3 regions of the Paenibacillus sp. NRS-1782 genome follow, and region 3 is predicted to be linked to each of the others. Evidence: riboswitches for the same ligand, from Rfam matches in the RefSeq annotation. Region 3 holds a riboswitch; each other region holds the start of a gene.
What was found. Region 3 has a riboswitch for cobalamin ahead of cobJ (precorrin-3B C(17)-methyltransferase). Riboswitches for the same ligand answer to the same signal wherever they lie in the genome.
Positions count from the first base shown of each region.

Region 1 (3,195 bases), on a different contig from region 3:
AAGAAACAACCGCACCCAGAAAAGATTGCATCACCACGCCCGATAAAATAAGGCTTTGCGTCGGAATTTTGCCGCCTTCCCTCGCCAGCGTCAGCACCATCCACAACGTCAGCATTCCGGTCGTAAACGCCACCAGCGGCAGTGTCCATACGCCTACAAACGAAAATTGAAGCCCCCAATAAATCAGTACCGCTGCCCCTACCGAAGCCCCCGAGGATACCCCCAGCGTGTAAGGATCAGCCAGCGGATTGCGTAGCACACCCTGAAATCCGGCTCCCGCCAGCGCAAGCGCTGCGCCTACCAGCATACCCAGTAACACACGCGGCAGTCTGACCTTCAAAATAATCTGCTCTGTAGATGGATTCCAATCCGGTGTAACCGTCTCACCTAACCACGGCAGATGGTTGACCAGAATACCCGCAATTTGGCTGACGGGAAGCTTGGCCGAGCCGATACCGAGACAGAGCAGCAGCGTCAGCAGCAATAAGGCAAGACCTGCCCCTCCAAAGCCAATCAGCCTACGATTCATTTGAAAATTTCAGGATACACGCCCTTGGCCACTGCCTTGAGACCTTCCGTTACGCGCGGACCCGGACGACTAATCAGATTATCATCCACGGCAAACACCCGGTTGAGACGAACAGCCGATATTTGATCCCATCCACTACGGGCTTTGATGATATCGCCGAGTGTTTGGCCTGTTTTGTCGTCCTTGACATTCTTGCTGTATAAAATGACGTCTGGATTAGCCGCAATAATATTTTCCTCACTGATCTGGTACCAGCCCTTTTGCGTTGCTGCCACATTTTCGCCGCCCGCCAAAGAAATCAGCTCGTCCATAAACTCGTCCTTGCCGACCGTCCAGCCGGGTGAAAATTCGACGTAGACTCTCAGCTTTTGCCCTTTACCGATATTTTTAACACCGTTTTTCACTTCCGTTACATCGGCTCTCATCTTGTCGGTTACCGCTCTTGCTTCTTTCTGATGATCGGTAATTTTCCCATATAGTTCGATGTTAGCCATGACATCTTCAACCGTTTTCGGCTCGGTTTTAAAAATCATAATTCCCAGGTCACGCAGCTTGGTTGTCGCCTGCTCACTGAGTGATATCCCTGCAAAAACGACTTCTGGATTCGCAGCAATGATCGCCTCTTCATTCGGCTTCATAATGCCGCCCACTTTGGGCTTCTTCGTAGCTGCTTCCGGGTAATCGGAATAGTCCGATACACCGACAATTTCCTTATCCAGTCCGATGGCGAACAGCGCCTCGGTTTCAGCCGGGGAGACAGAAACGATTTTGTCCGGCGCTTTTTTGAACGTAAATTCCTGTCCGGTCGCATCCTTAATGATCAGCGGGTAGACCGTTTTGCCCGGAGGCTCCTGAGCGGTTGCCGTCTGTCCCGGTTGCTGTGAGGCTTGATCCCCTTTATTTTCAGCGTTCTTTCCGTTAGCTCCACATGCACTCAGCACAACCGCCAAGACCAGAGCCAATAAGCCTGTAGTCCAGACCTTTATTTTATTCCCTGCCATGATTTGCACCCCTCCATATAAATTCTTTTAAAAGCGTCACTTGAACATCATCCGATATCTCTAAATCCAGCCTTCTTTTCCTTTCAAAAAACCCCTGCATCCTCAGATAAGGACACAGGGGTCACGTTAGCGCAGATCGTACGCAGGCGGCAGTTTCTTCCGCATGGACAGTCACTGCGAACACGTCATCCTTTCCTCGAAGGACTATGGTGACAGGCGGACGGGCAGGTATCCTGACTTACAGAAATATGCGACAGCCTGTTGCTCCTTCATATGCTTTGTGGCACATAAACCAGAGCGGACTGGCATTTTTCCATTTACAGTGGCGGGACCGCGCCGGATTCACACCGACTTCCCTTTTAACAGCGCACCGATATGAATCCGAGGGTTTCATACCACTGCACCGACCTCGTCTGCTGGATATTTGATGTAGTGTTGGTCAAGCCGTTCTTTTACTTGATGATTATAGGTTAAAAAAGACTGGCTTACAACCCAAACCGCCTGTTTACCTGCCCTATGTCTGTGATCATGAGAAGTATATACGCAGTCAGTTCTGATCCACCAGCCATCCGGTGAACTTGTGCCCTGTAGCCAAATCTGGATGTGATGCTGTAGAACAGGTGGCGGTTAAATATGCAAATGGCTTTTGTGCCAAACTCAACCGAATCCTAATGGCCCCTCCCGGCTTCGGATTCAGGCTCCAAAAATCATGACCCGATACCAGCATACAAGCCAACTGACGAATCACTCCACCATGCGTAACAATCAGAACGGAAGGTGGAGCATCAGACAAACCTGTTTTCTGAAGCTCCATCATTGTACGCCACTCATACAAAGAGTCTAGAAATTCACCAAGGCGGTTCACAAAGTCTTTCCAGGGCTCTCCACCCGGCGGCGTAACCCGTTGCGGCTCATCAATCCACGCGCGGTACAATGCCACATCTTTGAGCATATCATACGTTTTTCCATCCCATTCCCCAAAATGAAGCTCTCTCAGACGTGGTTCCATGATGACAGACCAAGCAGACATATTATCTGGTTTCAGTTCCGATTCTGGCAAAATGATCTGCAAGGTCTGACGACAACGTATCAAGTCACTACAATAGATTCGGGCAAAGGAATGTGTCTGTAATTGTTCCCGCAAAGGCTCTAATTCCTGCTCTGCTCCTGGCAGCAAGCCCAGATCAGAGTGCCCCAGGTATCGACGTTCCCTGTTCCATAAGGTTGTGCCGTGACGTACCAGCACAAGCTCCACATCCCATGGCGGGTGTTCTGTAAAATCATGCTTCAAGGTCACATCACTTCCTGCTCTATTGCTGGTGTTCGGTGCGTCACGCTTCATCACTGCGTCCACCCCAGTGCATAACATCCGGCGGACACGAACAGACACAATCCCACGAACATACTGGACACGGCAAACATCAGCCGAATCGTATGTCGGATATCCTCCGGCTCCATCGGTCGCACCAGCTCTCCCATATATGCACGGAGAGAGCGTACGCCATGATATACATTATAGCCCCCGAGGCGAATCCCCAACGCACCCGCAACTGCTGATTCTGGAAAGCCACTGTTCGGACTGGGATGCAGCCGCGCATCTCGCCTAACCGTACGCCAGCTATGTCTGGCATCATACCGATAAATCCACGCCGCTACTACCAGCAT
Region 1 is NZ_JBITPH010000020.1:22,121-25,315, reverse strand. Features, by position in the region: gene ACIFQM_RS08720 (FecCD family ABC transporter permease) at 1-529, opposite strand, end outside; gene ACIFQM_RS08715 (ABC transporter substrate-binding protein) at 526-1,530, opposite strand; cobalamin riboswitch at 1,737-1,954, opposite strand; gene ACIFQM_RS08710 (histidine phosphatase family protein) at 2,078-2,872, opposite strand; gene cbiB (adenosylcobinamide-phosphate synthase CbiB) at 2,872-3,195, opposite strand, start outside.
Region 1: another riboswitch for cobalamin. It lies ahead of ACIFQM_RS08715 (ABC transporter substrate-binding protein); the one in region 3 lies ahead of cobJ (precorrin-3B C(17)-methyltransferase).

Region 2 (3,195 bases), on a different contig from region 3:
CCGCAGCGCCGTCAACGCCTCCTCAGAGGCAGGCACATTATGCGCGGTGAGCAGAATGGTAGCAGGGTCGCCGGGAGCCAGCCTCATCAGCACAAATGTCAGCGTGGATACAACGAACACAATAATGACCAGTTGCGCCACACGTTCCAGAATAAAACGAATCATAGGGTATCCAGTCCGTTATTCCGCAATATCGGATTGCGCCGTAATGTAGTAATACTCAATCGGATGCGGTGTAAAGCCCTCTACCCCTTTTTTCACCCCAAATACATTATCAGGGTGAACAATAAACGACTGCGGCAAATCGGTATTAATGATATCCAGCGCTTGCAATGTCACGGCATTACGCTGTGCTGTATCCTTTGCCAGCTTCAAGCTGCCAAGGAGGTTCTCCAGCGGTTTGGAACTATAACGGCTTACATTGGCCTCGCTTTTAGAGGAATAAAACATGTCCATAAAATATTGCGGCTCCCCCGTATGGGCAGTCAGCATACTGTACATGGCAAAATCCCAATCGTTTTTGGTTAGCGCCCCGTCGATATTTTCCACCTTGCGAATCTTCACCTGGATGCCCTCTTTCAGCAGTTGGCTCTGAATCACCTCAGCCATGACCGAAAGCTCTGGACGCTGAGGGAAGGTCAGCAATGTAACCTCGAACGGCTTGCCCTGCTTGGTCCATGTACCTTGGGCATCCTTTTGCCAGCCGTCCTTCGTCAACAACTGCCCTGCCGTTCCGTCCAGCACTTTACGTTCCACCTTGCCGAAGGGGAGAATGCTCGGGAATGGGCTGCTTGCCTCCGTACCATAGCCTCTCATGATCGCACTCACAATGGATGCACGTGGTATCAGGCTGTCCACTACTTTGCGGTTCGCGGCATCCTTGAACACAGGCGACTCCATGTTATACACGATCATATGAGTGCGCAAAGAGGGAGCCGACAGCACTTGCAGCTTATCGTTCTTTTTTAATACCTCCGCGTTATCCACCGGAATATCAGTCGCTACATCTACTTCGCCAGATTGCAGCGCCAACAGGCGTGAATTGCCGTCCGTAATGAACTTCATCGTTGCTTCAGCCAGCCGGGCCTTCTCGCCCCAATATCCGTCATAACGCTCTACGACCAAGGACTGATCCTTGTTGAACGCTTTAATTTTAAAAGCACCTGTCATCGCAGGGTAGCTCTGCTCATCCTTCATAGACGCTACATCCAGCACAATCGTCGATGGATCAGCCAGATTGGACACCAGCGCTGAATTGGGCTGGTTAGTCGTGATTTTCAACGCCAGCGGCCCAGTTACATCAATCGACTTTACGTCTAGCAAATCCTTTGCCAAATGGCTTTTCTCGATGGAGCGCAGCAGGGAAGCTTTCACACTTTCCGCGTCCATACTCTTTCCGTCATGAAAAGTGACCTTATCCTGCAAGCCGAACGTCCAAACTGTGGGACTGTCCTGCTTCCATTCCTTGGCCAGCCAAGCCACTGGCTCCAGCTTTTCATTCAAACGGACAAGTGTCTCACCTGCGCCGGACCGCATGACATCCCAGCTATTGTCTCCGTGCGGGTCAACGCCCGACGGTTTCCACGTATACGCCATCACCAGTTTCTTATCTGCTGTAGCCTGTTGTGTGGATGTGTTCTCGCCCTTGCTGGGGCTATCCGCCGTCTTACTAGTTGTCGAGCATCCCCCCAGAGCCATAACTGCCAGCAGCAGCATCACCCCTGTACATATAAACCATGAACGCTTTTTACGATTGCTTATCATTCTATTGACTCCCCCTCTGTCTTGTCATTCACAAATACCTAGCGCAAAAAAAAGCATCCCCGACCGCTTGATCAGCAGTCAGAAATGCTTTCATTATCAAATGCCTAAGCTCACCCTCTTCACCCTCTAAAAACAAGGGGATCGGATCGGTTTCAGACATTCTGTATGCAGCACGCCTAACCACCTCCCCAGCATCCCGTGGGTCTGACAGTGATGTTAAAACAGGCAGGTCTCCTGACTTCAGGCTTATCTCTCAGGCCTTCCCGGTTCCTCACAGTTCCAGTGGCTGTTCTGAAAGCTACAGCAATTCCCTGCTGATGCCTGTATACAGTGGCGGGTCCGTGTCGGAATCTACCGAACTTCCCTTTTAAGTGAACACGCACAACAGCCATCTACATGATTTCAGCGAAACCCTGTAAGTGGAAAGTCCGGTTCACACCTGTTTTCTTCCTTTATTCCTCTATATTACGAATTAGGACTATCTTATTTTGTTGTTACAGGCTTGTCAACAAATGCTGCGCAATATTTTAAATTTAAACGATACGGCAAGGATCAAGGCTATGACTTTGCGTTGCATGCACGCAATGGACGTGATAAAATTAGGTATAGAGATAACCACCGTGTCCGTATACTAAAAAGAGCCTTCGCCGCTACCAACGGCAAAGACTCTTAGGACTTGAAAGGCTGTGGATCATCACGGCGCGCTAAATGCGTAGCTAAACCCACCGTTAGGCGCCTAACCTAATTACACGGTGGGTTTTCGCTTGTTCCGAAATTTCCGACGTAGCCAGCGATAAAGTTTACGAATACTAAACACCAGGCTTAGTAACGTAACCATCCAACGCAACACATCGTAGCACGACACAAGGTTGACCATCGGCTTCACCCCCTTTCGGGAAGCTGCGCCGTGGTCTGAAAACATCCACCACTATTCAAAATCCATAAGGTAGATTATACCATGACCTCGCCTATCACTCTAGCAAATTCTTCTAATAGAATCTCAAACCCCGATCTTCATACAGGAAGGGGGTTTTATCAATAACTCTATGCCAAAAAGCCGGAAAAATAGGCTTACGTCCTCTCTCCCGCGGTCTTTATCTAATCCTAATCGTTAAACCTTCTGCGGAACCTCTGACACCTTCCCGCCTTTGACCCATTCGCCCTGTTTTTTCGTTAAAACGATATTCAAGACAATCGCCGTAATCGAGCCGGATACGATACCGTTTTGCAGCAGCATTTTGGCAAAGCTCGGCAGTTGGTCAAACATTTGGGGCAGCACGACAGAGCCGAGGCCCACCGCAATGCTACATGCCGCGATCAGCAGATTGCTTTCCTTCTGCAAATCCACCTCTAACAAAATAGACATGCGCAATATTTTAAATTTAAACGATACGGCGAGAATCAAGAAAATGGATTTTCAATGCAAGGCTG
Region 2 is NZ_JBITPH010000018.1:177,154-180,348, reverse strand. Features, by position in the region: gene nikB (nickel ABC transporter permease) at 1-165, opposite strand, end outside; gene ACIFQM_RS07965 (ABC transporter substrate-binding protein) at 181-1,764, opposite strand; cobalamin riboswitch at 1,972-2,169, opposite strand; partial or broken gene ACIFQM_RS07960 (purine permease) at 2,876-3,130, opposite strand.
Region 2: another riboswitch for cobalamin. It lies ahead of ACIFQM_RS07965 (ABC transporter substrate-binding protein); the one in region 3 lies ahead of cobJ (precorrin-3B C(17)-methyltransferase).

Region 3 (3,195 bases):
ATAAAAACAGGCTTTCTAGCCCATTAATCACCACAGACGGCATTCACTTCCACTATTGCAGGCGCATCTTCATGCCGAAAACCCGCTACAACACCTACACGTTTGAAAAATTTATGAAAACGCTCGTTTGGATGCCCTTTTTCCTTATATTCAGCGATGACATTCTCAACGATATCCGTAATCTGATCTCCCGGAATGCCCTCCGCTACAGGTTGAGCGGCATGAGCGTTGCGACCAAATTTTTTGCCGCCAAGAAACAGATCGTATCCTCCCTTGCGGTATACGATTCCGATATCCTCCAGCACTGCCCCATAGCAGGCCATACCACAGCCGTTCAAGGCAATGCTCGTTTCCTTGGGTGCCTGCAATCCGCCCAGTACAACCTGTAGATGCTCTGCCACAGGCACAGCGTCATCCTTCTCCATATTGCAGAAGTCGCACGCCTTCACCTTAAACACATCGCCAATCGGCATCACGATGAATCGTTCATCACGCAGCCGCCCTACCAGCTCCTCCGGATCTGCGCATGGCACGCGCAGCACGATCTGGTGATCCGGCGTATACTCCAGCTCGCCTTCATCACCCGCTACCTCCGCGAGCAGCGCCATCTGGCGAGCGGTGAACTTTTTGTTTCCCACGCCGGGGGAAACGCCCACCTCAAACAGCGCAGGCTTGCCAAAGCTGCCTGTCGCTGTCCCGGCCGTAGCCACTGCTCCGGCCACGGCTGCCGTTCCGGTGGCGCTCACGACGGGCGCTTGCCCGCTCCAGCGTGCGCTCGCTTCGCCCGGCAGCTTGCCGCCCGCAGCGAGGCGGCTCAGCGCCTCCGCTGCCAGCGCTGCCGGGGCTGCACCGGCTTGCGCCGCAGACGGCGCGGCCTGCACGGCAGCCACCACTTGCGGGCGTGCCTGCGTGGCAACCGCAGCAGCACCGCTCGCGGAAGGAGCGGGCGCGGTCCCGCCAGCTCCCGCAGGGGCTGGTACTGCGGGAGCTGCGCCTGCCTGCGACGCATTCAACGCGCGATCCTCTTGCGCGCCCAGCGACCACGGCTCCGCTTCCGTGCGGAGCCGCTGATGCGGCTTGAGCGCCTGCTCGGTCGCACCCAGCGTATACTTGCGCTGATACCCGCGTGGCGTCACGATCAGACCGTCATACACCATCGTCGAGGAATTGCCTATAATGACAGTCGTCAGCATGCCAATGTCATGGTTCAGCATGTCCTCCAGCGTCGTCACTATTACTTGCTGACGGTCACGGTAAGCACTCTTGACCAGCCCAACCGGAGTCTGCGGATCACGGTAACGCAGCAAGATGGACTGCGTCTCAACAATCTGGCGTGTACGTCGGCCACTCCGCGGATTGTACAATGCAATGACAAAATCCGCCGAAGCTGCCGCCTCTACACGCTTCACAATCGTTTCCCAAGGGGTCAAATGGTCACTCAGACTGATCGTGCACGCATCATGCATGACGGGCGCACCCAGCAGCGAAGCACAGGACTGAATCGCCGATATCCCCGGCACGACTTCTACCTCAACCCCGTCCTCACGGCGCCAGCCCTTTTGCATCAGCACTTCGTACACCAGCCCCGCCATACCATATACGCCTGCGTCTCCACTGGAAATGACGGCTACCTTCTTACCCATCTCCGCCTGTCGAACCGCCTCCTGCGCACGGCTCACTTCCTCCGTCATGCCTGTGCGTACAATCTCCTGTCCATTCAACAACGGACGGATCAGATCCACATAGGTGTTGTAGCCAATAATGACCTCACTCTCGGCCAACGCGTCCAGCGCCCGTTTGGTGATATGTTCCATATCCCCCGGTCCGAATCCAATCACGAGCAATTTTCCTAATGGGCTCATCGTTATCCTCCCTCTTAAATCTATGCCATGTTTTCCATACTTCTATCTATTTCACTTGTATATGGACATCCTGTAACTCAAAAAAACCCATCCTGCCCGGATGGGTTTCCTATGTACGCATCGTATCATCAGACGGACACAGCATAAGAAGACACTTCTTGTCTTCCGCCATCGTGCCGTTGCTTTCCATCTGCCTGTTCACGCTTGAAACGCTTCTGCACGTTCTGATCCACGCAAACCTGTAACCAACATGGAAAAAGCAGCGTGCGCCTGATTTCCTGATTTCGTACACCCATCCTCTCCGCGAAGGTTAACGGTGCATACAGATCAAGGTAGGTCTCCTGGCTCGGCATCAACAGATTTTTTCGTCTTCCCCGTTTTCTCACGAGTGACGTCTGAAAAAATCCTCTTCCTTACAGTGGCGGGACCGCTCGGGACTTGCACCCGATTCCCTGTTACCCTTCGCTATCACAAAGGCACCTTGTCTGTCCGCTATTTGATTATGGGTCTTATCATAACCTTGGCTTAATCAGTTGCGCAAGCATGAAAAACGCTTTATTTCAAGTTCTCTGCCTTATTTTTTAACATATGCAACAATTCGTCCGGGTCCGCAGAGATACTCAACAGCGTTGGATGGTCAACTCCGGTAAAGCCCTCCCGCACACTATGACGCACCATTTCCTCCAACGGGTCAAAATATCCGTTCACATTCAGCAGCCCGATGGGCTTGCGATGAATGCCGATTTGCGCCCAGCACAGCACCTCAAATAGCTCCTCAAAGGTTCCCAATCCGCCCGGAAGGGCAATGAATGCGTCAGCCTTTTCGCTCATCACCGCTTTGCGTTCATGCATGTTCGCCACCTCAATAAATTCAGTAATTCCCCGGTGAATAATCTCTGCATCGAATAACAGGGTTGGCATAATCCCGGTGACCTGACCGCCCCCTGCCAGCATCGCATCCGCGACCTCGCCCATCAGCCCCTTGCTGGAGCCTCCATAGATTAAACGGACCTGATGTCTCGCCATAGCCTCTCCAAGCTTGCCTGCCTCCTGAAGATATACCGATGAATGTCCGGGCCTGGACCCGGCAAATACACAAATGGAATTCATAACGTCTCAGCTCCTGTCCTGGTATCCGCATCGAGGCTTTTTCATTATATTAAATAAATATTTTCCCTATAACAAAAACTTCTGTCGATGCATTTCCAACAAAAAAAGATAAAGACCCTGTAGGCCCTTATCTTCATTTTACCCTTTATCCCAAGGATATGGGGAAGTTTTCAGCTCACTACTTCCAGGCCGCAGCCGTGCGCCGAAGCGCTATGCTCAAAAT
Region 3 is NZ_JBITPH010000045.1:195,161-198,355, reverse strand. Features, by position in the region: gene cobJ (precorrin-3B C(17)-methyltransferase) at 24-1,862, opposite strand; gene ACIFQM_RS18420 (hypothetical protein) at 1,991-2,218, opposite strand; cobalamin riboswitch at 2,177-2,360, opposite strand; gene ACIFQM_RS18415 (TIGR00730 family Rossman fold protein) at 2,418-2,972, opposite strand; gene ACIFQM_RS18410 (uroporphyrinogen-III synthase) at 3,143-3,195, opposite strand, start outside.